Regions from separate parts of the Rahnella sp. CG8 genome, predicted to be linked through region 3. Evidence: predicted binding sites of a transcription regulator. Region 3 holds the regulator's gene; each other region holds the start of a gene.
What was found. The regulator PhoB, encoded in region 3, activates phosphate uptake and scavenging genes when phosphate is short. The targets are predictions, from matches to a motif close to CTGTCATAAAACTGNCNNAT.

Region 1: a site for PhoB is predicted at 6,247-6,266, ahead of phnC (phosphonate ABC transporter ATP-binding protein). Genes of this name have one in related genera too.
Region 2: a site for PhoB is predicted at 5,399-5,418, ahead of HGO41_RS18845 (phosphoethanolamine transferase). Genes of this name have one in related genera too.

What each region holds. Positions count from the first base shown of each region.
Region 1 covers NZ_JABAED010000007.1:78,531-88,633, reverse strand. The annotation lists gene dusC (tRNA dihydrouridine(16) synthase DusC) at 1-415, shown strand, start outside; gene pbpG (D-alanyl-D-alanine endopeptidase) at 643-1,581, shown strand; gene HGO41_RS25910 (small membrane protein YohP) at 1,651-1,734, opposite strand; gene HGO41_RS08890 (hypothetical protein) at 1,843-2,472, opposite strand; gene HGO41_RS08885 (hypothetical protein) at 2,842-3,501, shown strand; gene HGO41_RS08880 (Yip1 family protein) at 3,679-4,269, shown strand; gene dld (D-lactate dehydrogenase) at 4,409-6,100, opposite strand; gene phnC (phosphonate ABC transporter ATP-binding protein) at 6,307-7,143, shown strand; gene phnD (phosphonate ABC transporter substrate-binding protein) at 7,212-8,144, shown strand; gene phnE (phosphonate ABC transporter, permease protein PhnE) at 8,304-9,167, shown strand; gene phnE (phosphonate ABC transporter, permease protein PhnE) at 9,167-10,090, shown strand.
Region 2 covers NZ_JABAED010000022.1:20,515-30,617, reverse strand. The annotation lists gene HGO41_RS18875 (AI-2E family transporter) at 1-486, opposite strand, end outside; gene HGO41_RS18870 (epoxyqueuosine reductase QueH) at 670-1,329, shown strand; gene HGO41_RS18865 (DUF969 domain-containing protein) at 1,665-2,354, shown strand; gene HGO41_RS18860 (DUF979 domain-containing protein) at 2,354-3,301, shown strand; gene HGO41_RS18855 (DUF2891 domain-containing protein) at 3,314-4,336, shown strand; gene lpxA (acyl-ACP--UDP-N-acetylglucosamine O-acyltransferase) at 4,380-5,168, opposite strand; gene HGO41_RS18845 (phosphoethanolamine transferase) at 5,530-7,164, shown strand; gene HGO41_RS18840 (LysR family transcriptional regulator) at 7,200-8,096, opposite strand; gene HGO41_RS18835 (phenolic acid decarboxylase) at 8,243-8,749, shown strand; gene HGO41_RS18830 (alpha/beta fold hydrolase) at 8,834-9,847, opposite strand; gene aqpZ (aquaporin Z) at 9,941-10,103, opposite strand, start outside.
Region 3 covers NZ_JABAED010000004.1:48,018-58,120, reverse strand. The annotation lists gene HGO41_RS05180 (helix-turn-helix domain-containing protein) at 1-20, shown strand, start outside; gene phoR (phosphate regulon sensor histidine kinase PhoR) at 54-1,373, opposite strand; gene phoB (phosphate response regulator transcription factor PhoB) at 1,396-2,085, opposite strand; gene sbcD (exonuclease subunit SbcD) at 2,313-3,551, shown strand; gene sbcC (exonuclease subunit SbcC) at 3,548-6,796, shown strand; gene HGO41_RS05155 (ABC transporter substrate-binding protein) at 7,036-8,049, shown strand; gene HGO41_RS05150 (ABC transporter permease) at 8,061-8,825, shown strand; gene HGO41_RS05145 (ABC transporter ATP-binding protein) at 8,822-9,643, shown strand; gene qhpR (AraC-like transcriptional regulator QhpR) at 9,640-10,103, opposite strand, start outside.

The DNA.
Region 1 (10,103 bases), on a different contig from region 3:
AGACGGCTACAAGCCGGAACGTATTAACTGGGCTGCGATTGGCGAAATCCGTCAACGCCTGAGTATTCCGGTGATCGCCAATGGTGAAATCTGGGATTACGAAAGCGGCCAGGCGTGTCTGCACACCACCGGTTGTGATGCCGTGATGCTCGGGCGTGGTGCGCTGAATATTCCGAATCTCAGCCGTGTGGTGAAGTACAACGAACCGCGTATGCCGTGGCCGGAGGTAATAACGTTGTTGCAGAAATACACCCGTCTGGAAAAGCAGGGCGATACCGGTTTGTATCACGTTGCGCGCATTAAACAGTGGCTGAGTTATTTGCGTAAAGAGTACGAAGAGGCGACAGAGTTATTTACTGAAGTGCGCGTGCTGAAGACGTCGAAGGAGATTGGTTATCTGATCGACAATCAATAATATTCACCTGTGTATTTCGAAGGGACGCTTTCTGAGCGTCCCTTTATTTTTTCAGTGCATTCTTACGCAAGTGTTCACTTACTCGTCGTTCCACGGTCTGTGGGTGGTGGTGACAGACTTTGTGACAAATAGAATTGAAAATTGCGGGTGCTAAGACTTTTCGCCTCACTTATAATTCCGCCCGCTGTTACGACATATCTTAATGACAACTTTCTAAATACAGAGCAATGCATGTGAAAATCCGTCTTTTGGTTCTGAGCTTATTAGCCTTAAATACAGGCATGTTGTCTGCCCCTGCCGCCACCGCTGCAAAGCATGAGCCGGCCGTCGCCCCGATCGTTCAAATTGCTTCCGGCAGTGCCATGGTGGTGGATCTGAAAAGCCACGAAGTGATTTATTCCCGAAATCCGGATGAGGTGAGGCCGATTGCCTCCCTGACCAAACTGATGACCGCGATGGTGACGCTTGATGCGAATCTGCCACTCGACGAAGTGATCAATATCGATATCAGTAATACACCTGAAATGCGTGGCGTGTTCTCCCGCGTGAAACTGAACAGTGAAATTACCCGTCGTCAGATGATCCAACTGGCGCTGATGTCCTCAGAAAACCGGGCTGCGGCCAGTCTCGCGGCACATTATCCGGGCGGTTATTCTGCATTTATCAATGCTATGAATGCGAAGGCGAAATCGCTGGGCATGACCCATACGCATTATGCTGAACCGACCGGTTTGTCGCCGCGCAACGTCTCCACCGCGCGTGATTTAACACGGCTGCTGCTGGCTTCACAGCGCTATCCGCTGATCGGTCAGCTAAGTACGACTGCTGAAAAAACGGCTGTCTTCAGCCATCCGGCGTATGCATTGCCGTTCCGTAATACCAACCATCTGATCATGAATCCGTCGTGGAATATCCAGCTGACCAAAACCGGTTACACCGATGAAGCCGGCCATTGCCTGGCGATGCGTACCACCATTAACGGCAAGCCCGTTACGCTGGTCGTGATGGATGCCTTCGGGAAATTTACGGCCTTTGCCGATGCCAACCGCCTGCGCACCTGGATGGAAACCGGCAAAGCAGTGCCTGTTCCACAGATTGCCAAAAACTACCGTAAGCAGAAAGAGCAGCAGAAAACGCAGCCTTCCGTCGAAGAGGCAGATGATTGAGCAGATGATTGAAATGAAAAAGTCCGGCCAGATGCCGGACTTTTTGTTTTGCAGGGACAGACAACGTGGTCAGAAAATCAGTTTAAACACCCCTGTCAGGGTCAGTAAGCCGACGATAAAGATGATGGCGATGATCCACAGAATAATTTTCATGTTTTCTCCTTAACATAACCTTCAGTCGTCATCGGCCATCCGGCTAAGCCAATGATATTCCTTATCAGTATAGCTTCTGCCTGCATTTTTGCTGTGTGCTTGCTAATTTCAGGCCAGTGCCGCGCGCAGACCACATTCCGGGCTGGTAAGCGGTTTGCCCATTTGGGTCAGTTGTGCCGCACCGGTCATCGAAGCCTGAGCCAGCACCACGCAGGCCGCGCCTCGCCTGTATTCCACATCAGCCGCCGCTGCGATAGCCTGTAAATATCCGGCCAGATCCCCCTGCTTAAACTTTTCCCATGCGCCTGCCACCAGATGGATTTCAAACTGCGCCTGCGGATGTTTTTCCACCTGCGCGAACAACTGCCGCGTCGGCTCCAGGGTCGTTTCGACCGCACAGAGTGCAACCACACTGCCCGCTGTTTTCATGGCCTGTTCCGCCAGCGTCTGATCGACACGCAACACCGGCACCGCGGCACTTTCGCTGGCAAGCGTCGCGGCAGAACCCAGCGTCGAGCAGGTCAGTAAAACGCGATCGGCATTTTCACTCAATGCCAGCAGCACATCCGCTGTTTGCTGACGAATTTCTGCAGTCAGCCCGCCCGCCTTTTCGGCTGCAGCCAGTAAATCGGGCCGCGAAACATGCACAAACTTATGCTGATCCAGCCCAAGTTCGTGAGCTGTATTTTCGAAAACCGCAATATTGCTGTCGGCCGTATGTAAGCAGGTAATGCGCATGTAATTCTCCTGATAAGTGTCTGCCTCTACGTTAATGATTTTTTAACCGTACCGCAGACTTTTTTACCTGTAAAAACTGATGAGTTAATGCGGGCTGGAAAATGCCCGGTTTCCCCGGTGCACGCTATGATTTCCATAACCCGCGCCCGTCCGTAATTCCTTAAGTTTGACCTGTTAACGATCCCCGTAACAGGTTATTTTCATTGATATTTATTCATTAAAGCAATGCAACTCAATCATATATAGATACATAAGCAATCGCGTATTTGTCGAGAAGGAAATTGATTTGAGGTGGTTATTTATCCAGTGCAAACTGTGGCCAGATTAAGGATTTCTAAACAGGGAAAGCTCATGTGAGGGACAACAACTATGTTTCAGCTCAGCAGACGGGATCTATCGCCGATCAACAGGATGCTCTATTTTCCAGGCGCGCCTGCCTGGCCGGAAGATTACAAAGGAAAATCGCTCATGGAAAAGCTCATGCAAAACCAGATCAACAATATTGAAAAGCAGGGAATCAAAAATGGTGAGGAAATTGCCGGGCTGAATCTGCGGGTAGGGAAGGTGGAACAGCAGGTCAGTCAGCTAACGGTAGTGATCACGGAGACGAATCTCCGTGTCGGCAAACTGGAGCACCAGATGGTCACGCTCACTGAAGCGGTGACAGATATCGGGGGTCGTGTCGGGAAAACCGAACAGAGCATCGCGCGCATCGACGGGCACCTGCTGAGAATTGACGATCATCTGGTGAGGATAGATAAACAGTTTGAACAGGTAGATAAACAGTTTCAACAGGTCGATAAACAGTTCGATCGTGTAGATGAGCGCTTTGACAAAATAGAACAACGATTTGAGAAGATCGACCGGCGCTTTGAAAAAGTAGATGAACGCTTTGTGAAGATTGAAGCTTCACTGAGTGCAATGCAGGCAATGTTTTACGATCTCATGATTAAACAGACCCGATGGATTGTCAGCATGATGCTGGTACTGGTTGGCGTGACGTTTACGGCTGCACGCTATATTCACTAACGGCGATCTGATACGGTTGATCTCCCATTACGCTGAATTGGCCGTATCAGCAAAGCTGGCAAGAGCGACTATAATATAGACAGGTCGCCACCTTCTTTATGCCCTTGTCTGACGGGCAATCCCGAAGGTTTATCACTGCGCGCTGCTGGCGGCTTTCGGCGTACAAGGGGGTGTTTCATGGCTAATCATGTCTGGGGACTGATATCCAATCCGGGTCCCGAATTGCAACAAATCCAGCGTGAGCGGGAAACCGTTTCACATGTGTATTCCCACCATGTTCTTTTAATGGCGCTCATCCCGGTTGTCTGTTCTTTCATCGGAACAACGCAACTTGGCTGGAACTTCGGTGATGGCGAGAAGCTGATGGTTTCCATGTTTACCGCGTCTTATATCGCCGTCATTTTCTATGTTCTGATGCTCGCTGCTGTCGCACTGATGGGGCGGATTATCTACGGGATGGCGCGTCGTTATGACAGCCGCCCGACACTCAACAACTGTATCGTCTTTGCCGGCTACGTGGCCACACCCATGTTCCTCAGCGGGGTCGTAGCCCTGTATCCGATGGTCTGGTTATGCCTGTTTGTCGGGCTGATCGGCCTGTGTTACAGCGGATACCTGTTGTATCTCGGCATTCCTAACTTCCTCAATATCGACCGTCGCGAAGGGTTCCTGTTCTCCAGTTCAACACTGGCAATGGGCGTTCTGGTATTAGAGCTGCTTCTGGCTCTGACGGTAATTATGTGGGGTTACGGAACACAGTTATTTTAACTTAATGGCTATCTTACTTGCCATTTTGCCCCCGGGCAGTGCTCGGACTCCTCACGTACTTTATGTACGCTCCGGGTCCTCCGCGCTGTCTGGGAACAAACTGCCTGCGCCGACTACGCCATTCCTCTTTTGAAGGACATTATTCCTGCCAGTTCTTCATCTTACTGGTTTTCCCGATACCCGGATTGAAGGTGTTGGTCGGGTCTGCCTGCCGGTAGAATTCTTTCAAATGTGGTTTTGCCAGATACAAATGGCCGACGTTATGTTCAGCGGGATATTCCGCGCCTTTGGCGTCGAGCAGTTCTAACATCCTGTGTTTCAGCGCCTTGCTGTTTGCGCCTTTTTTGACGATGTAATCCTGATGGAAAACGTGGCACATGAAATGGCCGTAATACAGTTTTGCCACCAGTTGATTGTCGATATCTTCCGGCAATGTCTCGAACCAGTCGCGGTCATTGCGGCGCAGTGCGATATCCAGCGCCAGAATATCTTCCACTTCTTTTTCATGTACCGCGTGATACCGCACGGCGGCACCGGCGGCGGCAAAGCGATGCAGGAAGGCTTTCTTGCCTTCGTCGGCGGAACAGATAAAGAAATCACCCTGACCCTCACTAAAGAAACGTGTCAAAAAGGTTCGGGCTTCGTCAATACCGGGGCCGGACATTTTCAGCAGTAAGTGATGTTCAAACCGGTCACGATACTGCTTCATACGCGGTGGCAGATGATTCGGCAGGGCTTTGCTCAGACACTGCATCACGCGGTCGCTGAAATGTTTGGGCAGGAAAGGGACCTTACTGGCGTGTGCATCGAACTTTCCTTTGGCAGTAAACATGTCCGGCATTTTGTCGGTGCCAAGTTTGTCGATCATCAGGAAAGTGTCTTTGCCATAGACTTCGGTGATATCGAAAATATCCCGGTGCATGTATTCCCCTGCCACCGGAAGGTTAGCGAAGTCACGCAGGATCTGACGGCGTAATTCTGTCAGCACCGCCGTGTCATTGGTGCCGATATAGAAAACCTGCTGCTGCGTTTCTGCCGGAAACGTATCGAGCCGCACGGCGAAAACCGCCAGCTTGCCCGCACAACCTGAAGCTTCAAATAAACGTCGCTCATCCGCGTTGAAACGCGACGGCGTATCCGCATCCACTTCGCGGACACGTGAGGCATAATCGTGATCCGACGCCAGACGCTGATCATGCTGGATATCGGTTTCCAGATAATCGCCTTTTTCCAGACGTGTCAGGATTTCTTCCGGCGTTTCACCAAGATTAATGCCCAGATGGTTAATCAGCCGCAATTCGCCTTGTGCATCGATTTGTGCATAGAGCGCCATTTCGGTATACGCCGGGCCGCGTTTCACCAGCGATCCGCCAGAATTATTACAGATCCCGCCGACCACCGATGCGCCGATGCAGGACGAGCCAATCACTGAATGCGGTTCGCGGTTGTAGGGCTTGAGGATTTTTTCCAGCTTATACAGGGTGCTGCCGGGAAAACCGATCACCTGATGACCGCCGTCGAGTAACTGGATCGTGTCCAGTTTCAGGGTGCTGAAAATAACAATGTCGCGGTCATAGTCGTCGCCGCTGGGCGTCGAACCTTCGGTCAGCCCGGTATTGGCGGCCTGCATAATGACAATCTTGTCGGCGGCGATGCAGGTTTTGAGCAGTTGCCACTGTTGCAGCAGCGTTTGTGGAAATACGACCGCCAGCGCTTTGCCGCCACCGGAGCGAAACCCTTTGCGGTAGCGTTCGGTGTTGCTGTCGCCGGTTAAAACGTGGCGGCTGCCGGCAATCTCTTTCAGCGTGGCGATGAGTGACTGATTATCCATTTCATCTTCCTTTTTTGATGGGATGCCATCTAATCATAGACTTAAATGATACTTGTTAAGTTAAACGTCATTCGGGATATGGGTTAGGTAATTTCACTTAATCTGTTGCATTTTTGTCATGCGCTGTCCATTAAATCGTCATTGATGTGTCATAAAACTCGCGCTTAATGAACGCCAGATAACGAAAGCAACCGAGAGACAGCATCATGGCGCAAGCTCAACTTAAGCTGGCACAGGCTGAATATCCTCAGACCGGGCCACAGCATCTGAACAAAGTTCTGGACGTCAAAGGCCTGGTGAAATCCTATAAATCGGGTCAGCGTGTCCTGAATGACATCAATTTTGATCTCCACGCCGGTGAGTTCGTGGCGGTAATTGGCCGTTCTGGCGCGGGTAAATCCACCCTGCTGCATGTGCTCAACGGTACGATCCCGCTCACGGATGGCAGTGTGGTATGTCATTACGAAAATGGTGAACAGCAGGAGCTGGCCGGGCTTACCGGCAAAGCATTGCGTCGCTGGCGTTCAGGCTGTGGCATGATTTTTCAGGATTTCTGCCTGGTGCCTCGTCTGGATGTCCTGACAAATGTGTTACTGGGGCGTCTCAGCCACACCTCAACGTTCAAATCATTCTTTAACCAGTTCGATGACGAAGACCGCGCCCGCGCCATCTCTTTGCTTGAATGGTTGCACATGCTGCCGCATGCATTGCAGCGTGCCGAAAACCTTTCCGGCGGCCAGATGCAGCGTGTGGCGATTTGTCGCGCGCTGATGCAGAACCCGAAAATTCTGCTGGCCGATGAACCGGTGGCGTCACTGGATCCGAAAAATACCCTGCGCATCATGAATGCGCTGAAAAAAGTCAGCGAAGAGAATATCGCCGTGATGGTCAACCTGCACTCTGTCGAGTTGGTGAAAGATTATTGCACCCGCGTTATCGGCATCGCGAAAGGGCAGATTATTTTCGACGGCCATCCGGACCAGTTAACTGAAGGCATTTTGCATCAGTTATACGGTGAAGAACACGAAGCGATAAACAGTTAAACAATAACGTTATTTATTTTGCAGTGCTTATTTCTACTTTCTCTCAATCTACACAAGGTCATCATTACATGAAGAAGTTATTACGTCTGGCAGTCTTCGTAGCAGGTTCTTTTACTGCAATGCACAGCATGGCAGAAGATGCTCCTAAAGAATTAAACTTAGGTATTCTGGGTGGCCAGAATGCCACCCAGCAAATCGGCGATAATCAGTGTGTAAAAGATTTCTTCGATAAAGAATTAAATGTGGATACCAAACTGCGTAATTCATCCGATTATTCAGGTGTTATTCAGGGGTTATTAGGTAAGAAAGTGGATATGGTATTAAGCATGTCCCCGTCATCTTTTGCTTCGGTTTATATTAATAATCCGAAAGCGGTGGATCTGGTCGGCATTGTCATTGACGATACGGATAAATCCCGGGGTTATCACTCCGTGGTTGTCGTGAAAGCCGACAGCCCGTACCAGAAATTATCTGACCTGAAAGGCAAATCATTCGGTTTCGCTGACCCGGATTCTACTTCGGGTTACCTGATCCCAAACCAGACATTCAAGAAAGAATTTGGCGGCACGACGGATAACAAATACAACAACTTCTTCTCCAGCGTAACCTTCTCCGGCGGCCATGAGCAGGATATTCTTGGCGTGCTGAACGGCCAGTTCGAAGGCGCAGTCACCTGGACTTCAATGATCGGCGACCGCGAAACCGGTTATACCTCCGGTGCATTCAACCGCATGATCCGCATGGACCATCCGGATCTGATGAAGAAAATCCGCATTATCTGGGAATCGCCATTAATTCCTAATGGTCCGATTTTAGTGCGCAGCGATTTGCCACCGGCATTTAAAGCTAAGCTGGTTTCTGCCATTAAGAAACTGGATAAAGATGACCACGCTTGTTTCGTAAAAGCGGTGGGCGGCAAACAGCATATCGGCGAAACGTCCCTGGCTGAATATCAGCAGATTATTGATATGAAGCGTGAGCTGACTAAAGGCGGTCGCTAACCCGTAACTCCCCCCCTGCGAAGGGGAGGGTTGGGGTGGGGTATTAATGGCAACTCAGGAAGCGAAAGCTTTTACCATTATTGTTTTTTTAATACCCCCTCCTGACCTCCCCCTTCGCAGGGGGAGGAATAATGATTATCGCAAATCGGAAATATTATTTTGAACAAAGACTTCAATCGTTATTACCAGCAGATACGCGGTAAACAAAAGCGGGAAGCGCTGATCTGGTCAGGGCTGATGTTGTTGTTATATCTGTGGTCAGGCAATGTTTCCGAACTTAATTTAAAAACGATTATTGTCTCCGCGCCGAGCTTCTTTGATTATATTGGTCAGACGGTGCCGGTATTACACTGGTCATTGTTATTTGCTGACGGTCATACCGAAGGTTCACTGGCGTATTGGGGATATCGTCTCAATATTCAGCTGCCGCTGATTTGGGAAACTATTCAGCTGGCGTTGTCCTCAACGATATTGTCGACGGCGCTGGCAGTCGTGCTGGCTTTTCTCGCCGCCAGCAATACGGATTCGCCTAAATGGGTGAAATTCAGCATCCGTACCTTTGTCGCTTTCCTGCGCACCATGCCGGAACTGGCCTGGGCGGTAATGTGTGTGATGGCGTTTGGCGTCGGTGCCATTCCGGGCTTTATCGCACTGACGTTACACACTGCCGGCAGTCTGACCAAATTGTTCTACGAATCCATTGAAACCGCATCGGATAAACCGGTGCGCGGACTCAGAGCCTGCGGCGCGGGGCGTTTGCAGCGCATGCGTTTCGCCATGTGGCCGCAGGTGAAACCGATCTTCTTATCCTACAGCTTTATGCGCCTCGAAATTAACTTCCGCCAGTCGACTATCCTCGGGCTGGTCGGGGCCGGTGGTATCGGGCAGGAGCTGATGACCTCAATCAAACTAGACCGATATGACCAGGTCAGCATGACCTTACTGCTGATTATTCTGGTTGTGTCGGCGATGGATTTTCTTTCCGGTAAATTGCGCAAACGCGTTGTGGAGGGCACTTTCTGATGTTAACTGATGCGCTCGAACCTCATGTGGTCAGCAGCCTGAAGCAGAAGCACGGGCATCTGTTTGCCGCGCAGCGCCGCTATCTGCGCTACCTCGCGATACTGGCTGTCGTGATTACGCTGTACTACGTCTATTTCTTCAGTTATTTCGGTATTCCATGGAGCGAAGTGGTGCGCGGCACCCGCGAAGTAGGACGTTATTTCCTGCGGATGTTTGTCTGGCATAACGTTTCCGAATGGCCGTTTATGTATTATTTTTCGCAAATAGCTATCACGCTGGCGATTGTGTTTTCCGGAACCATCACCGCGTCTTTCCTCGCATTGCCTCTTTCATTCCTTGCGGCGCGTAATGTGATGTCGACGCCGGTTCTCAGACCCGTTTCCATGGTCATCCGCCGTCTTCTGGATGTTTTACGCGGGCTGGATATGGCGATCTGGGGGCTGATTTTCGTTCGTGCTGTCGGCATGGGGCCGCTGGCCGGTGTGCTGGCGATCGTGATGCAGGATTTAGGCTTGCTTGGCAAGCTTTATGCGGAAGGGCATGAGGCGGTAGATCGTTCGCCGAGCCGCGGCCTGCGGGCGCTGGGGGCTTCCCCGCTACAAACGCACCGCTTCGGGATTTTCACTCAATCCTTCCCGACATTCCTTGCGTTGTCGCTGTATCAGATTGAATCCAATACCCGTTCAGCCGCTGTTCTTGGTTTTGTTGGCGCGGGCGGGATCGGTCTGGTGTATGCGGAAAATATGCGTCTGTGGAACTGGGATGTGGTGATGTTTATCACATTGATTTTAGTGGCTATCGTGATGATTATGGACAAGATTTCCGCGATGCTGCGCGCCAAATATATCCTGGGCGAAGAGATTAGTTTATTCGCACCGGAAGAACGGAAAATGAAGCCGCCGGTTGAGCTTTATCGCTCGTAAATGTTAACGGTCG
Region 2 (10,103 bases), on a different contig from region 3:
ACCGAGGATCATACCGATAATCATGGTCAGGAAAACGTGGGCAGCATTCTTGCCAACGGCCTGAATCATCACGATATGTTCACGCAGCCATTGCAGGAAACTGCGCTGCAACTCTTCAATATTCGCCGGTAAATAATGCAGTAATACCGGCGATAAACGGCTTTGTGCGTCTGTCAGCAGATGCGAGACCATGGCGTTAAACGCCACCGGATTACGCATATCCTCCATCAGAAAATCCGCAATGCCCGCAATCGCCAGCGTCAGACAACTGATCACCAGGGTCGCGATAATGGCCACCACCACCCAGCGGGCACGTTCGCCACTGATGATTTTTTGAAAGTACGGGGTAAGCGCATTGATGAGTTCAAACACTAAAAAACCGGCAATAAAACATGCCAGTAAATGAAGAGGAAGAATCAGTAACAGCCCGCCCATCACAATCAACACACTGAGCCAGCGAATTTGATTCGATCTCATAATCTGCATTGCCTGTATCCTTAAATCTCTGTTCACCGGGCTTTGCCCTGACGTGGTCACATCATAGCACTGAACGCCGGCGCACAATCCTCCGGTAAGTTAAACAGTTAAGAAAATTTTGACTGGCGGGGAGGTTCTTTTATTATCCCCCTGAAAAAGTCGTAAAGAAAATCTGAGAGTCTGGAGAAAAGTATGTCTGAATTAATCCGCGATAAACTGAGCCTGCCTGCAGGGCACGATAAATTATTACTGCATTCCTGCTGCGCACCCTGCTCGGGCGAAGTGATGGAAGCCATTCAGGCATCGGGGATCGACTATACAATTTTCTTCTACAACCCGAATATTCACCCGCAGAAAGAATATCTTCTGCGCAAAGAAGAAAACATGCGATTTGCCGAACAGCATGGCATTCCTTTTATTGATGCAGATTACGACACCGATAATTGGTTTGCGCGGGCGAAGGGCATGGAAAATGAACCTGAGCGCGGCGTGCGCTGCACCATGTGTTTTGACATGCGTTTTGAACGTACGGCGTTATACGCCTTTGAACATGGTTTCAGCGCCATCACCAGTTGTCTGGGGATTTCCCGCTGGAAAGACATGAAGCAAATTACCGGCAGTGGCGAACGCGCGGCGGCGCCTTATCCGGGCATGGTTTACTGGGATTATAACTGGCGTAAAAAAGGCGGCTCTGCGCGCATGATTGAAATCAGCAAACGCGAACGCTTTTACCAGCAGGAATATTGCGGCTGTGTTTATTCCCTGCGCGACAGCAACTTACACCGTAAATCTCAGGGCCGGGACTTAATCAAACTCGGTGTGAAATATTACGGCGACGAAGACGGCGAATAACCCCGCCCCAGCCCCTCTCTTTTTGTTATACCCGTCCATCAGGCCGGGTTATTTATTCTGTTATTTCGCCCGCGCCCTGTCAGATACGCCAGTCACTATTTCCATACCAGTTATTTATTTCGTCAGAATGCTAAACATCAGATTCATAGAATAATTTCCTATGACCTCTCCGGCCTTTGCATCTTGCGTTCACCGTTAACGCTTGTTACTTTCCGCCTCACGCTTTTTATATACGCATTAATTCTAAGTAATAACACGCAGTTATTACCCGCGTATAGCGCTGTTCAGATCCATTAAAAATATAAAACAAACACAACATTATTGAGGGACAAAATATGTGGGTTTTAATTGGTATTCCGATCGTCGTGCTGGGTTTTGCACTGCGGTTTAATCCTTTATTAGTGGTGACCGTGGCCGGTATTTCTACCGGTCTGGCGGGCGGCATGCATACCATCGACATCATCAGCGCCTTCGGCAAAGCGTTCACCGATAACCGCTATATGGGATTGATCTGGCTGACACTGCCGGTGATCGCGATCCTCGAACGCAGCGGCCTGAAAGAACAGGCCCGTCATCTGATTTCCAAAGTGCATGCCGCCACTACCGGCCGTGTGCTGATGCTGTACTTCTTCCTGCGTCAGATGACCGCCGCACTGGGGCTTAACTCGCTGGGCGGTCATGCACAGATGGTACGTCCGCTGATAGCGCCGATGGCTGAAGCTGCGGCCACCACCAAATACGGCGATTTGCCTAATGATGTGCGACAGAAAATCCGTGCTCACGCGGCAGCCGCCGATAACGTGGCGGTGTTCTTCGGTGAAGACATTTTCATTGCCGTGCAATCTATCCTGCTGATCAAAGGTTTTCTGGAACAGTACGGCATTAACGTTGAACCGCTGCACCTGTCTGTCTGGGCGATCCCCACCGCCATTGCTGCGCTGATTATCCACTTTATACGGTTATGGCTGCTTGACCGCTCGCTGGCTAAACGCTTCGACGTTCATCACGGGAGTGCAGCGAAATGATTAACCTGCAGACTGTTTATATTCTTGCGGGCCTGATGTTCTGCGCCTATGCGTTCTTCAACGTGCGCGATAAAAGCCATTCCCGCCGTTATGTCAACGCGCTGTTCTGGGGCATTTACGGTGTCACTTTCCTGTTTGGCGCTGAATTGCCGCACTTCGTGACCGGCTGTATGGCGATTTTACTGGCGGTCATCGCCGGTAGCGGGAAACTGGGTAAAGGCAAATCAGACAGTGAGCAGCCCGGACAGGTCGAAAAACGCGAAGCGGGCGCCAAACGTTTTGGCAACAAACTGTTTATTCCCGCCCTGCTGATCCCGATTGTGACCCTGATCGGCACCCTGACGCTGAAATACACGCCGCTGGTGGAAGCCAAAAACGTGACGCTGATTTCGCTGGTACTCGGTACGCTGGTGGCCTTTATTGTGGCGCTGGTTATGCTGCGTGATTCGCCGGTCAAAGCCGTGAAAGCGGGCGGACAGACGATGGATACCGTCGGCTGGGCGGCTATTCTGCCGCAGATGCTGGCCGCACTCGGCGCGCTGTTTGCGCTGGCGGGGGTCGGTGGCGTGGTATCTGAACTGGTCAAAAACATCATTCCGCTCGGCTCACCGCTGGCGATTGTGATTGCCTATACCTTCGGCATGGCACTTTTCACCATGATCATGGGCAACGGTTTTGCCGCCTTCCCGGTGATGACCGCGGGGATCGGGCTGCCACTCATCGTCAACCAGTTGGGTGGAAATCCGGCGATTATGGGCGCGATCGGCATGTTGTCCGGTTTCTGCGGCACCTTAATGACGCCGATGGCGGCCAATTTCAATATCGTGCCTGCGGCGTTGCTCGAATTGCAGGACAAGAATGGCGTGATTAAAGCGCAGTGGAAAACCGGTGTATTGCTGTTGCTGGTGAATACCGCGTTTATGTATTTCTTTGTGTTCCGTTTCTGATAAGGAAAGACGATGACGACGCAACAAAGTACCGCCCTGACGCCAGAGATGGCGTCCCGTTTTGCCTCACTGGCGCTGAATCATTTAACCCGTGAATTCCCGAACAAACTCATGCATGCCATGAGCAGCGCGGCAGATGCGCAAACGCCACGCCAGTTACATCCGGTCTTTTACGGCAGCTATGACTGGCATTCCTGCGTGCACGGATACTGGTTATTGCTGCGCCTGCTGGATCGTTTTCCGCAATTACCGGAAGCTGAAAAAATCATTGCGGTGATCGGCCAGCATTTCACGCCAGAAAACGTCGCCGGTGAAATGGCCTATCTGCAACAACCGCAACATGCCGGATTTGAAAGACCGTATGGCTGGGCGTGGTTTCTGGCGCTGAGCCAGCAATTGCATGAGATGGCATTGCCGCAGGCTGCTGAATGGGCAAAAACGCTGGCGCCGATGAGCCGGTTCTTCGAAAAGAGTTTTAGTGAGTTTTTGCCCAAAGCCACCTATCCCCTGCGGGTCGGCAGCCATTTTAACACCGCGTTTGCACTGGCATTAACGCTTGATTATGCGCGCTGCGTTAAGCATCACAAACTGGCAGAACTGATCGAAGAAACGGCGCTGCGCTGGCATCTGGAAGATGTGCATTGTCAGGCGTGGGAACCGGGCGGTGATGAATTCCTGTCACCCTCCCTGATGGAGGCTGAACTGATGCGGCGCGTTCTGCCGGGCGAAGCATTTGTGACCTGGTTTGGCCGTTTCCTGCCGGATCTGGCTCACAGTCAGCCTGCCACGCTTTTCACCCCCGCCACGGTCACTGACCGCAGTGACGGTAAAATTGGCCATCTGGACGGACTGAATCTCAGCCGCGCCTGGTGTCAGCGTTCGCTGGCCTCTGCGCTGCCAGCGGGCGATGCGCGTGCGGCCTTGCTGCGCCAGACGGCAGAAGCCCATCTGCACAGCGCGCTGAACCATCTTGACAGCACCTACATGGGCGAACACTGGCTGGCGACCTTTGCCCTGTTGGCACTCGAAGCCTGACAGTCCTCTTCCTCTGTTCAGCCGCAGGGTTACCGTGAAATCGTTAGCGAATAATCCCGCGCGCTGAATCAAGGAAAAATGCATTGAAGTGGCACAGTAACGGATATTCCGCGCTGAGCTGCTCAATTTCCCCCTTCACCCGTTCCACCGATTCCGGCTGGTGATAAAGCAAATCGTACAGATAGCGGATGACATTTTGCTGCGCTTTTCCGGCCCGGCAAAATTCCGTTGCCTGCTCGTTTATCCCTTTCGGCACCGCGCGATTTCCCCCCGCTATCACAAAAGGCGGCACGTCCTGCACCACACAGGTATTAGCAAGGAGATGGACGCCCGTGCCAATAATACAAAACTGATGCACCGCGCTCAGGGCATCAATCCGGGCATCACTGCCTAATGAAACATGCCCCGCCAGAGCACTGTGTTCGCCGATAAACGTGGCATTTCCTATCTGACAGTCATGGCCGACATGCACGCCCCCTTCAAACACATTCAGGTGCCCGATCCGGGTCATACCACCGCCCTGCACGGTGCCGCGATGCAGTGTCACGTGGCGGCCAATGCGGTTTCCATTGCCGATTTCCAGCCCGGTGGGTTCTCCGGCGTATTTCAAATCCTGGCTGATCTCGCCAATGGATGAGCCCATGCCAATCTGGTTATCCGTGCCAATTTTGGTATTGCCGTTGATAACGACATGAGAAGAAATGTGTGTTCCTTCGCCGATTTGCACGCCGGCGGAAATAAAGCAGAAAGGCCCGATAACCACTCGCGGACCGATAATGACACCTGGCTCTATGATACTGCTGGCCGCAATTGTGGCCGAAGATGAAATCAACACGAACATCCTTCTGACAGCCAGCAGGCAGTCAGTAGTGAATTAAACCGGACAGGCATAATCAGGGAAAGATCAAAATGAGCGGAGGGAAACGCACTCAGAGAGGTTTAAACAAGGGGAGTGTTTCGTTGAACATCCGCATCGCTACACGGCACAGCATAAGGCTTGAGGATCGAAAAGGCGGTCTCTTATATTTTTTTTATTTTCTGAACCTTTTCGGAAACGCTGCATAATGAAAATTTTATGACAGGTAGATTAAGGCTTTCTTAAGCTTGGATGAATATCCTATTGGATATTCGTTTCTATACGTTATGTTTCCTTCACATCAACGCTGCTACCACCACCCTGTTGGGAGTTTTCATTGCGCTCTATATTTCCGAAGATTAGCTACTTTACGCTGACTTTACTGCTGACCCTGTATTTTACCTTTATCGTTAATCTGCCGATTTTGCTGCATTTTTATCACATCTTACATGCACTGCCCGCGTACAACCTGGCTTTTGCCCTGAGCATTCCGGTTGCGCTGTTTGCCGCACTGAACTTTGTGTTCACCCCTTTCAGCTTTCGTCCATTGCTTAAGCCGTTCTTTATTATCGTGCTGCCGGTCAGTGCCCTCGCCAGTTTTGCGATGATGACCTTCCAGGTCGTATTTGATCGCGGCATGATCGAAAATATTCTCGAGACGCAATCGGCTGAAGCGTCGTCTTACCTGAATCTGAAAGTGATACTGTGGTTTGTCTTCACCGGCGTTTTGCCCGCTATTTTGCTTTTCCTGACACCGGTCAGCTATGAAAAAACGCCGTTACGCCGTCTCGGTGTCCGTCTGGTGTCGATGGTGATTTCATTGCTGGTGGTTGCCTCCATTGCCGGGATTTTTTACAAAGATTACGCCTCTGTAGGCCGTAACAACCGCACCCTGAATCTGGAAATTGTGCCGACAAACTACCTCTACAGCGCGTTCCAGTACATCAATCACCGTTACTTCACGCCGAAAATGCCGTTCCAGACTATTGGCAACGATGCAAAACTGGTGCAGCAACCGGGGCAGAAACCAAATCTGGTGTTCCTGGTGATTGGGGAAACCGCGCGGGCGCAAAATCAGTCATCTGAGGGTTACGCCAAACCGACTAATCAGTACACACAGGCTATTCCTGACGTGGTGTTCTTTAATAAAATGACGTCATGCGGCACGGCAACGGCGATTTCTGTGCCGTGCATGTTCTCGAATATGAAGCGCACCCGCTACGACGCCAACCGCGCCCGTAACAGTGAAGGCTTGCTGGATATCCTGCATAAAGCCGGTGTTTCGGTGTTCTGGAAAGACAATGATGAAGGCTGTAAAGGCGTATGCGACCGTGTGCCGAATATCACCATCGATACAAAAAAAGACGGTAAATACTGTGATGGCGATACCTGCTACGACATGGCGCTGATGCAGAATATCGATGACGACATCAAACCTGACGGCAAAAATACGCTGATTGGCTTACATCTGATCGGCAGCCACGGCCCGACGTACTACAAACGCTATCCGCAGGAATTCCGTAAGTTTATGCCTGACTGCCCGCGCAGCGATATTGAAAACTGTTCTCAGGAACAACTGGTGAATACCTACGATAATACCCTGCTTTACACGGATTACACGGTGTCGCAGGTGATTGAGAAGGCGAAGCAGTATCAGGATAAGTACAACGTGGCCGTGATTTATCTTTCTGACCATGGCGAATCGCTGGGTGAAAATGGCCTGTATTTGCACGGCACGCCTTACAGCGTGGCACCGGCGCAACAGACACACGTGCCGATGCTGTTCTGGTTATCCAGCGGTTATGTGAAAGCGCAGGGAATTGATCTGCAATGCCTGAAATCGTATGCCGTGAACAAAGACGTTTCACAGGATAACCTGTTCCACACCGTGCTGAGCGCGATGGACGTGCAAACCTCGGAACGTGATCCGCAACTGGATATTCTGGCAGCCTGTCGTACATCACAAAGGTAATCACGCCCCTGTTGAAACGGTTTGCTGCCAGAACGTTATGGCAGCAAACCGCACTCCGTCAGAATGCTTTTTGCCAGCGTGCTGACCGTTTTATCAAACCGCTCAGATTCATTATCCATCACCATATACAAAGCCGTTTGCCGCACCGTTCTGGCTGATAATTCCAGTCGGCGGAGCAAACCGCTCTCCAGCGCTTTTTCCACACTTTCCAGCGGCAGCCAGCCGTACCCCACGCCCACCGCAATGGCTTCCATCGCGGCCCCGACGGTGGTGAATGTCCAGCTGGCAACAGGGCCGGATGACACATTTTCTGCACGCGGCGTGTGCCGGTCGGCCACGCTAATCAGCGGAAAACGCGCCAGATCCTGCGCAGTCAGCGGAACGGTGAGGCTCATCAGCGGATGATCGCTTTTGGCCACCGGCACAAAATCCACGTCGAGCAGGAAGCGCCCCTGTATCGCATTTTCCGGTGCCAGTGTGGTGATGTATAAATCCGCAGATCGTTCATTTAATTGCTTAAGGCTTTCGCCGCGCAGAATTTCTGTCAGATGAACACGGGTATCGGGAAACTGCTGCTGAAAATTTTTGAGTGCGCGAAACAGACGGTATTTGGGAAAGACACTGTCGACAACCAGGCTCAGTTCGGTGCGCGTCCCGTCTTTCAGCCCGGCGGCACGGTGCTCAAGTTGCAAAAAGGCGGAAATCAGCGGCGTGGCCTGCATCAGCAACGCCCGCCCCTGTTCCGTCAGCGTCGCTTTACGTCCATGAATCTCCAGCAATGGCAGACCGAGACGTTCCTGTAACCCACTCAGGGCATAACTGACGGAAGACTGACTGCGGTTCAGTACCTCTGCGGCCTGCGCGTAACTTCCTTGTTCAATCACCGTTTGTAATACCACCCACTGCTCAAGTGTGGTGCGTGGAAGTGCCATACTGTTCCTTCCTTCAGATAAAAACACATCTAAATTTTAGATTATTTCCATCTGAAATCAGCGTTTTTTTATCAATTTTTTAGCGCGTAATATTCTCCTCATCGAAACAAAACATTTCACCTGTTACTGCATTAAGGAGAATTACCATGAGCAACTTTGATAAACATGACCTGAGCAATTTCATCGGCAAACACGTTGTTTACACTTACGACAACGGCTGGAATTATGAAATCTATGTGAAAAATGCCGAAACGCTGGATTACCGCATCCATAGCGGGCTGGTCGGTAACCGCTGGGTGAAAGACCAGAAAGCCTATATCGTGCGTGTGGCTTCTGATGTGTACAAAATTTCCTGGACAGAACCGACCGGTACAGATGTCAGCCTGATTGTAAATCTGGGGGACAACGTGTTCCACGGCACCATTTTCTTCCCACGCTGGATCATGAACAATCCGGAAAAAACCGTGTGCTTCCAGAACGAACATATTCCATTGATGAATGCTTACCGCGATGCCGGACCCGCTTATCCGACTGAAGTCATCGACGAATTCGCCACCATTACCTTCGTCCGTGACTGCGGCGCTGACAATGACACTGTGATCGACTGCGCTGCCAGCGAGTTACCGGCTAACTTCCCGGACAATCTGCGTTAATCGTTAACCCGCAGACATAAAAAAACCGCAGTCCGTCATGACTGCGGTTTTTTTCATGAATACCGTTTCAGGGGGACAGGAACATCAGCGCGCCAGCGTTTTCAGCAGCGTCGCATTGAATCTTTCCGGTTCTTCCATCTGCGGTGCGTGGCCCAGACCTTTAAACTCAATCAGTTTCGCGTGCGGAATAAGCTTCGCAACCTGTTTACCCAGCACGTTGTAATGACCGATTTTTGCTTTTACCGCAGGCGGCGCAATATCGCTGCCGATGGCTGTGGTGTCAGCCGTGCCGATCATCAGCGTGGTCGGTACACGCAGGTTTTTGAATTCGTAAAAGACCGGCTGCGTGAAAATCATGTCGTATATCAGTGCCGAGTTCCAGGCCACCAGTTTATGCCCCGGCCCGTTGTTCAGCCCTGCCAGCATATCGACCCAGCGGTCGTATTCCGGTTTCCACTTATTCACGTAATAGGTTTTGAGTTCGTACTGCCTGATGCTGTCCGCCGAGGTTTTCAGCTCACGGTCGTACCACTGATCGACGGTACGATACGGCACGCCCTTAGCTTTCCAGTCTTCCAGACCAATCGGGTTCACCAGCACCAGTTTCGACACTTCCGGCGCATACATCAGGCTGTAGCGCGTCGCCAGCATACCGCCGGTCGAATGCCCGACAATCACCGCTTTGGTAATCTTCAGACTTCTAAGCAAATCATGCGTGTTGGTTGCCAGTTGCTGGAAACTGTACTGGTAATGCGAAGGTTTGGTCGACGAACAGAACCCGACCTGATCGGGCGCGATAACCCGGTAGCCTTTACTGACCAGCGCCGAAATAGTGTCACCCCAGGTCGCGGCACAGAAATTCTTGCCATGCATCAGCACCACGGTCTGACCATTTTTATGCCCGGTGGGCGGCACATCCAGATACCCCATTTGCAGCGGGGCACCCTGAGAATTAAAAGAGAATTGTTTCAGCGGGAACGGATAATCAAATCCCTGCAATTGCGGACCGTAAGAAGGCGCATCGGCAGCCATTGACGCGCCGGAGAAGGAGAACGATAAAACAGCAGCACAAAAGAGCAGTTTAAAACGGGGAAGCATGGGGTTGTCCTGGTGGTGTTCACGGAACAGACGGCGTAAAGCCTTATGCTACAAACTTTACGCCGTCAGGAAAACCACTTAACGCAGGCTGATTCAGTCTTTCGATTGCAGAATGTAACGGTAAATCAAACCGCCCACCACGCCACCGACCAGCGGCATCAGCCAGAACATCCACAGTTGCTGAACCGCCCAGGTGCCCTGGAATAACGCCACCGCCGTGCTGCGCGCCGGGTTAACCGAGGTGTTGGTCACCGGA
Region 3 (10,103 bases):
GTTTACAGATCATCTGCTAAAAGAAGCCACAGCTTGTTGCTGTGGCTTGATTTTTATCCCTTTACGCCGCTTTGGCTGGCCTGTTCCTGAGGAACAATCAACTTCGGCGCCAGCATAAACATAAACCGGGTACCGACGCCGACTTCACTCATGACTTCAAGTTTCGTGTGGTGATGGCTGAGCGCATGTTTGACGATTGCCAGTCCCAGTCCGCTGCCGCCGGTCTGACGTGAACGGGCTTTATCGACGCGGTAGAAACGTTCGGTCAGGCGCGGCAGGTGCTGCGGCGCAATGCCCGGTCCGTTGTCGCTGATCTGGAACTGTGCGCCATGCGGCGTTTGTTGCCAGCTGACTTCAATCCGTGTCCCCGCTGGCGTGTGGTTAACCGCGTTATACACCAGGTTCGACACCGCGCTGCGCAGTTGATCTTCATTACCAAAGACCTTCAGCTTGTCGTTTACGCGAAACACCACTTCATGCCTGCCGTTGCTTAACGTTTGCACTTCACGTTCGAGCATGCCGAGCATCACCGGAATATCGACTTTCTCGTGCAAATCAATATTCGCTGAGGCTTCGATTTTCGACAGCGTCAGCAGCTGCTTCACCAGCCCGTCCATCCGCCGCGTCTGTTCCTGCATGGTATCCAGCGCTTTAGTGCGGAAAGGCTCTTCCAGCTTGGCGTCTTCCATCATTTCCAGATACCCCTGCAATACCGTCAATGGGGTTCTCAGTTCATGACTGACGTTAGCGAAGAAGTTACGCCGTGCGCCTTCAAGCTGACGCATCTGGGTCACGTCGCGTGCCACCATCAGCAGTTGTCCTTCGGAATAAGGCATGACGCGAAACTCGACATAATGCTCATTATTGAGTTGTAAATTCAGCGCCCGGCTGAAATCGCGGGTCTGGATCCACAGCCGGAATTCCGGATAACGCAGCAGGTTGAAGATATGTTGCCCGTTATCTTCCGGCCAGCGGAAACCGAGCAAATCCTGCGCCAGTCCGTTACACCAGAAAATATTGCCATCTTCAGTCGTCAGCACCACGGCATCCGGCAGCGATTCGGCACCGCTGCGAAAACGTTTGATGAGCTGACCTAATTCCCGACGGCGACGCCGGTTGCGTATCTGCATCTGGTTCAGCCCGTAAAACAGCGGCTCCCAGCTCCAGCGCCCATTCGGTGGCGTAATGCTGCGGTCGAGCCACAGCCAGTGAGAGAGTTTAAGCTGGTTGTAATAATTCCAGCCCAGTGCCGCCATCAGCGACACCAGGAGGAGCCAGCCGAAATGGCCGACGAAGATACCGAGAATTAACGCTGGCAGGCAAAAGAGAAACAATTCACCCGCCAGTCGTTTCCATGACAAACGTTCTAGCACACAGATTCTCCGCTGTGAGGGCTCAATAACGCGTTGAAAAACGGTATCCGGTACCACGAACAGTCTGGATCATTCTGTCATGTCCACTGGTTTCCAGCGCCTTACGTAAACGACGAATATGCACGTCAACCGTGCGATCTTCCACATAAACGTTAGTGCCCCAGACGTTATTGAGCAACTGTTCGCGGCTGTATACACGTTCGGAATGGGTCATAAAGAAGTGTAATAACTTAAATTCGGTCGGCCCCATATCGAGCGCCTGCTCGTTGGCCATCACCCGGTGAGACGACGGATCCAGGCTTAAACCCTGCATGTCGATCACTTCTTCCACCGCCATTGGCGAGATGCGACGCATCACGGCTTTAATGCGGGCAACCAGTTCTTTCGGAGAAAACGGTTTAGTGATGTAATCATCGGCACCCACTTCAAGGCCGCGCACCCGATCTTCTTCTTCACCGCGTGCGGTCAGCATCATCACCGGAATTTCGCGGGTCAGTGCCTCACGTTTAAGATGCTTAATAAACTGAATACCGGAACCGCCAGGTAACATCCAGTCAAGCAGGATCAGTTCAGGGTAAGGTTCAACAAGCTGCCCAATCGCTGAATCAAAATCCTCAGCTTCTACGGCCTGATAGCCATTTTGTTCCAGTACAAAACACACCATTTCACGGATTGGAGCTTCGTCTTCAACCACCAATATACGTCTAGCCATCGTAGGTCCTGCCAATAGGTTAGCGATCTTTTATTTGATTGCGGGCGCCATTATGCGTCAGTTTTGTGACAGATTTATGAATGAAAAGAATGGTTCATTACAGTCAACTATGACAGATAATTTTCGGCCATCTTGCTGAAATTGGTCTGATTTATCGGGGACAGCTTCCCCTGCCGACGTTTATACTTTACCCCATTGTCGTCATCCAGGGTTCATACGGGAGTCTCATGCGCCTGATCCACACGTCAGACTGGCACCTAGGCCAGTACTTTTTCACTAAAAGCCGTGCAGCCGAACATCAGGCATTTTTGCGCTGGCTGACCGGTCAGGTGCAACAACATCAGGTCGACGCCGTGATTGTCGCGGGCGATATTTTCGACACGGGTTCCCCACCCAGTTATGCCCGCGAATTGTATAACCGCTTCGTGGTGGAATTACAGCAAACCGGCTGCCAGCTGGTGGTGCTGGCTGGTAACCACGATTCTGTCGCCACGCTCAATGAATCGCGCGAGCTCCTTTCCTGCCTGAATACGCGGGTGATTGCCACCGTCGGTGAAAACCTTTCTGAACAGATTTTAGTGCTCAGTCAGCGTGACGGGAAACCCGGCGCGATACTGTGCGCTATCCCGTTTTTACGCCCGCGTGATCTGCTCGCCAGCCAGGCGGGACAGTCCGGCAGCGACAAGCAACTGGCATTGCAGGAAGCCATCGCCGCGCATTATGACGCGCTCTGGCAGGCTGCGCAGGCCAGACGTGACGAACTGGGCATGCCGCTGCCTATTATTGCGACCGGCCATCTGACGACTGTCGGTGTCAGTACCTCTGATTCCGTGCGCGACATCTATATAGGTACGCTCGATGCGTTTCCGGCGCAGGCCTTTCCGCCGGTCGATTATGTGGCACTGGGTCATATTCACCGTGCACAATGCGTCGCCAAAACCGAACATATCCGTTACAGCGGCTCGCCGATTGCCCTGAGTTTTGACGAACTGAGCAAAGCTAAAAGTGTGTACTTACTTGATTTTGATGGTGCGACGCTCAACGCCATCGACACACTGGAAATCCCGGTTTTCCAGCCGATGCAGATAATCAAAGGCTCGCTGGTGGAGATTGAACACCAACTGGCACAGTTCGAAGGCGGTGATCCGGCCAAACCGGTGTGGCTCGATATTGAAGTCTCCACCCAGGATTATCTCAGCGACATCCAGCGACGCATTCAGGCGCTGACGGAAGATCTGCCGGTAGAAGTCGTGCTGTTACGCCGCAGCAAAGAACAGCGCATCAACAGTATTGAGCAGCAGGAAAAAGAAACCCTCAGCGAACTGAGCGTCAGCGACGTGTTTGAACGACGACTGGCGCTGGAACCGGCCCCTGACGAGCCGCGTCAGGCTCGGATGCGCACGTTGTTTGCGCAGGTGGTTGAACAGGTTACCAACGGTCAGAACGCGGAGGACAGCGCACAATGAAAATTCTCAGCCTGCGTTTAAAAAACCTGAACTCGCTGGAAGGCGAATGGAAAATTGATTTCACCGCCGAGCCGTTTGCCAGCAACGGATTATTCGCCATCACCGGCCCGACCGGCGCGGGGAAAACCACCCTGCTCGATGCCATTTGTCTGGCGCTTTATCATCAGACGCCACGGCTGAACATTACACCAAGCCAGAATGAACTGATGACCCGCCACACCGCAGAATCGCTGGCCGAAGTGGAGTTTGAAGTCAAAGGTGTGGGTTACCGCGCTTTCTGGAGCCAGCGCCGCGCCAAAAATTCCCCTGACGGAAATCTGCAGGCACCGAAAGTCGAGCTGGCGTTACTGGCCGACGGCAAAATTCTGGCGGATAAAGTGCGCGATAAACTCGATGCCATCGCCACACTGACCGGGCTGGATTTCGGTCGTTTCACCAAATCCATGATGCTGTCTCAGGGGCAATTTGCCGCATTCCTGAATGCCGATGCCAATGACCGCGCCGAACTGCTGGAAGAACTGACCGGCACCGAAATTTACGGTCTGCTTTCTCAACGCGTGTTTGAGCAACATAAAGAAGCGCGTATTGCGCTGGACGGTCTGCATCAGCGTATGGCCGGAATCGAACTGCTCAGCGAAGAACAGCGCCAGACGCTCGAAGCACAACGTGCTGAACTGAACGCGCAGGAAATCAGCCTCAGTCAGCAGGCGCAGCAGCGCCAGCAGGATCTGAACTGGCTGCAACAGTGGCAGCAGGTGCAGCAAAAACAGCAGCAGTCTCAGCAACAACTGACCGCCGCAGAGCAGGAAAATCTGGCCGCCGCGCCGCAGTTACAGCAACTGGCGCGCAGCGAACCGGCAGAAAAACTGCGTCCGTTACTCAATGATCGCCAGCGCTGTCAGGATGACGCGCAGCGCCTTCAGCAATTACTGATACAACTGACGCAGCAGCAGGAGCAGCAGATTGCACAGATGACGCCGCTGAGTCTGGCGGTGGAACAGGCGCACACTGCGCGGCAGAAACAGGCGGAAGAACAGCGCCAGATGCAAACGCTGATCGAAGAAAAAATCCTGCCACTGGATAGCGAAATCGCGCAATGGCGCAAATCGCTGGTGGAAACACAACAGGCGGTCAGCGAGTCGCAGAAACAGGCTGGTGAACATAGCGCGACGCTGCAGCAAATCACGGCGGAACGTCAGAAACTGGATGAGGAAAGCCGCCAGCATCACACCCGTCAGGCCGCGCTGACTGAAGCCCTTAACGTTGCACAACAACGTCAGGCTGAACTGGAAAAACAGTACCCGCAGGTAGTGTTACAAAAACGTCAAACCGAACTCATGCAGCTCCGGCCGGTGCGGCAGCAGCTGTTTTCACTCTCGCAAATCTTCCCGCAACTGAACCAGCGCGTGCAGCAACAGCATAAAGATTTTGCGCAGTACCAGACGGTGCTGGCCGAAGAAGAACTGCGTCTGGGCGCGATCCGTCTGCAATGTCAGAAACAACTGGAACATCTGAACGACGTCAAGGCGCTGCATAAACAGGAAATGCTGATCGTCAGCCTTGAAGCCGAACGCGCGAATTTGCAAAGCGGCAAAGCCTGTCCGCTGTGCGGCTCAACATCACATCCGGCGATTGAACATTATCAGGAGGTTAAACCTTCTGAAACCGCGCAGCGCGTCGAGAAAATGCAACTGGAATTCGATGCAGCAAAAGCCAGCGGTATCGAACTGGCGGCGAAAATTAAAGGCCTGAAAGAGCAACAAACACGGCTGCAAACTCAGCTTGAGCAGGATCAGCAACAACTGAATGCACATACCCTGAACTGGCAACAACTCAGTGCGCCGCTGAATCTGACGTTTACGCTGCATGATACCGCCGACATCACGCAATGGCTGACCGCCCGCGATGAGGAAGAGCAGCAGTCGCAGGCGCGACTGAGCCAGCACGAACAGCTGGCGCGGGCCCTGCAACAGGCCAAAGATGCCCTGAACGACGCACTGAATGCACAGCAGAAAGTGCAGCAGCAAAGCGCCTTGCTGACAGAGCGCGTTACCCGGCTGGAAGAGATGCAGGCAAAATCTCAGCAAGACCTCGTGCGGTTGCAAAAGCAACTGGCGGAAGGTGAAAAATCCCTTTCTGAGCTGAATGCCCGACGCCTCGAACTGTTCGGAGAGCGTCAGGTTGCTCAGGTTCGCGAGCACTTACATCAGCAACAACAGGCGACAGAACAAGCGCTGAGTGATGTCCAGACCGCGCTGCATAAGGCGCAGGAACTGCGCGACCAGTTGGCCGGTCAGTTGGCCAGTACGCAGCAGCAACAGTTACAGACCGCCGCACAACTGACGCTGGTGGAACAGGCGTGGCAGCAGGCATTGAGCGCCAGCGGATTTGCGGATGAAGCCGCAGTGAAACTGGCGCTGCTCGACGACGCGTTGCGCCAGCAGCTTCAGCAACGCAAAGAACATCTGCAACAACAACTGGCACAGGCGCAGGCATTACTGGCGGATGCCCGTCAGCAGCTCGAAAAACATCAGCTTGCCCGTCCTGCACATCTGAGTGAAACCGACAGTGATCTTAACGCCCTGACGGTGCAACAGGCGGAGCTGGCACAACAACTGAAAGTCCTGCAACAACGTCTGGGCGAAGTAAAGAATCAACTGGAAAGCGACAAGCAACGCCACCATGGTCAGCAGACGCTGATTGCACAGATTGCGCAGGCGCAGCGAACCTGTGATGACTGGGGTTATCTCAACCAGATGATTGGTTCCAGCGACGGCGCGAAATTCCGTAAATTCGCGCAGGGTCTGACGCTCGATCATCTGGTGTATCTGGCCAACCGCCAGCTGGAAAAATTGCACGGACGTTATCTGTTGCAGCGCAAAACCAGCGATGCGCTGGAACTGCAAGTGGTCGATACCTGGCAGGCCGATGCCGTGCGCGATACCCGCACGCTATCCGGCGGCGAAAGCTTCCTGGTCAGCCTGGCACTGGCCCTGGCGCTGTCCGATCTGGTCAGCGATAAAACCCGTATCGACTCGCTGTTCCTCGACGAAGGTTTCGGTACGCTCGATGCCGACACGCTGGATACCGCGCTGGATGCGCTCGACAGCCTGAATGCCTCGGGTAAAACCATCGGCGTGATCAGCCATGTCGAAGCAATGAAAGACCGCATTCCGGTACAAATCAAAGTCACCAAAGTGAACGGTCTGGGCGTCAGCCGCCTGAGCAGTGAATTTAAAGTCTGATCCCTCGCCACCGCCGGGCAGGTTGCTAGATAAATTGCTAGCCACATGCCCTGCGGTGGATCCTTTTTGTGAAAGCGTGCACAAAAATCGCACCAGTTCAGTGCGCGCTTTTTCCTCAACCTGCTGAATTTACGTTTATTCCCGCTGCCGGAACGAACTGGCACGCCCTGTGCTTAACGTTATGTATACAAGTTGCAGTACAAGTTGCAACGTCCTCATAACCGCTAAGGGAACCGCCAATGAAAAACATCAAACCTGAAGTTGATAAAAAACGTCGCCAGCTGATGAAATGGCTCGCCATTACCGGCGGAGTGTCCACCCTTGGCGGAATGATCCCGACGTCAGTTTTTGCAGCCGACGACGATGAAATTCGTATTGGTTACTGGCCGATTGTCGGTGGTTTGCCGCTGTATGTGGCACTGGAACAGGGCTTTTTTAAACAAGCCGGGCTGAATGTGAAAGGCGTTAAATTCGCCAGTGCCCAGCAAATTGTCGAAGGGATGATCACCGGCAGGATCCACGGCTGCGCCAACGGCACGGCAACCGGCGCGCTGGGACTCGGGGCGATCACCTCACCGGGTCTGTTCAAAATTATCTGTTCTAACCCGTCAAACCATACGCTGGTGTTAGATGAATTTCTGGTGCCGCTCAACAGCCCGGCAAAAGCTATCAGTGACCTGAAAGGCAAGAAAATCGCCTGCGGTCCGGGGATCCAGAACGTCACGATGGCAAAAATTATTCTGGAGAAAAATGGCTTCACTAATCCGTCAGTCATTGAACTGCCGGTCGGACAACACGCGCCTGCTCTGGCCGCCGGGCAAATTGACGGCGTATATACGCTCGAACCGACCGGCACTGTCGGACGCATGAAAAACCTTTCGCGCACACTCGAAACCGGCGTTATTTCTAAATACGTGCTCGGCAACGCCGACGCCCCGTGGTTCGGCGGCGCAGCGGCACTGAACGCCAGTTTTATCGCCAGCAAGCCGGAAGAAACCAAAAAGTTTATTGCCGCTTATCAGAAAGCGGTGGAATTCATTGCGGCTCACCCTGATAAAGCGCGCGAAAACGTCGCCGGTTACACCAGCATTGAACCGGCGCTGGTCAAAGAAGTGCCGCTGCCCGGCTTCGTGATGTATCCCGATTTGAAAGGCGACAACCTGCAATGGTTCCAGAAGTTTTATGACGTCTTTACGGAAAGAAAAATCTTCAGCAAGCCGGTGGATGTCGCTTCGCTGATCTATCAGGGATAAGGAGAAACAGGATGACTTCACGCTGGTCTTCAAGGTTACTGCCGCTGGTCGGCCCGGTACTGCTGTTTTTATTCTGGCAACTGGCCGTCAGCGCAAAATGGCTGAATCCCGTGCTTCTGCCCTCGCCGGTCGAGACAATCGGCTACATGTTCCAGTCATTTTCCGACGCGTCCATGCGCACCGACATCGGCGCAACCCTTTACCGCACGCTGGTGTCTTTTGCCTTTGCCGCCGTAATTGGCGTGCCGCTGGGCGTAATTTTGGGCAGCAATGAAAAGGTTTACCGCAGCCTGGAATTTCTGATCGACTTCTTCCGCTCCACGCCGTCGTCAGCGCTGATCCCGCTGTTTATGCTGATTTTCGGGATTACTGACGCCAACAAAATCGCCATTGCTGCCTTTGCCGCCGTGCTGGTCATCCTGTTCAACAGCGCATACGGCGTGATGAATGCCAAAAAAACGCGCCTGATGGCCGCCAAAGTAATGGGAATTTCCCGCTGGCATATTTTCAAAGACATCATGCTGATGGAAAGCCTGGCACAAACCTTTGTCGGCCTGCGCACCGGCGTGTCGATCGCGCTGGTGATCGTGATCGTCGCCGAAATGTTTATCGGATCAGAAACCGGACTCGGCCACCGGATCATCGATGCCCAGCAGGTGTTTAACATCAAAGATATGTACGCCTCGATCCTGATCACCGGCGCGCTGGGTTATCTGCTCAATCTGGCTTTTTTGCTGATCGAGAAAAAAACCGTCCACTGGAGTAGCAAAGCATGACGCACCCTCTCTCGCTGAACCCTGATTATAAAGGCCCGCAGTTGCCGCAATATGCCACGCGCCCGGACACCCATGTGACGATCCGCGGACTGAGCAAGGCGTTTGCCGGACAGCCGCTGTATACCGACCTGAATCTCGACTTACCGCGTGGAAAAATCGTGTCGATCTTCGGGCCGAACGGCTGCGGTAAATCGACCTTAATGAACATGATCGCCGGTCTGATCCCGGTAGATAAAGGCGACATTCTGTTCGACGGCAAAACGCTGGCGCAAACCACCATCGGCTATGTGTTTCAGAACTACCGCGACGCGCTGTTTCCATGGATGAGCGCCCGCGCCAACATCGCCTATCCGCTGATACGCCACGGCATGAGCAAAGCGGATGTGAATGCGCGGGTCGAAGAACTGACGCAGATGTTTGATATCCGTTTCGACCTGAAACGCTATCCGTATGAGCTTTCCGGCGGACAACAGCAAACCGTGTGCATCATGCGGGCGCTGGCGACGCGTCCGGAAGTGATGTTCCTCGATGAGCCTTTCTCGGCGCTGGATTTCGAGATGACGCTGTTTATCCGCGATAAATTACAGGAAGTGCAACTGGCGACCGGCGTCACTATGCTGATTGTTTCGCATGACCTGGAAGATGCGGTATTTCTGGCGGATGAGATTTTACTGCTGACGAGGCGGCCGACGCAGATTGCGGAAATCGTGCCGTTCGACCTGCCGCGCCCGCGAGGGTCGGAAATCATGAGCCACCCGGAATTTATCCGCGTGAAGGCGCACACGCTGGAAGTCTTTAAACGGGAGATGGCGCTTTAGCTGGCGGCAGTCTGCCGCCACTGACGCGGGCTGACGCCAAACCAGCGGCGGAAAGCCCGCGAAAAGGCACTGACTTCGGAATACCCTAGCAGCAACGCCATTTCGGAAATCGGCAGTTGTTGCTGTTGCAGATAATGCGTCGCCAGTTCGCAACGGACGTTATCCACCAGTTGGGTAAACGTCAGGTTCTGTTCGCGCAGGCGGCGTTGCAGCGAACTCGGCGACATACCCATTTTTTCGGCCACTTCATCAAGCACCGGCTCGCCGCGTAATAACGCCTGACGTACCCGCGATCGCACGTTGTCGGTGACCGACTGCTGCGACGGCGCATCCGCATTCAGACGGCGGATCGCATCCTGCATGACCAGCAACAGCGTCTGATCCCGTTCCGGCATCGCCCGCTGTAAATCGCGTTTGACGATCAGCAGGGAATTGTACGGCTGATCGAAATACACCGGCG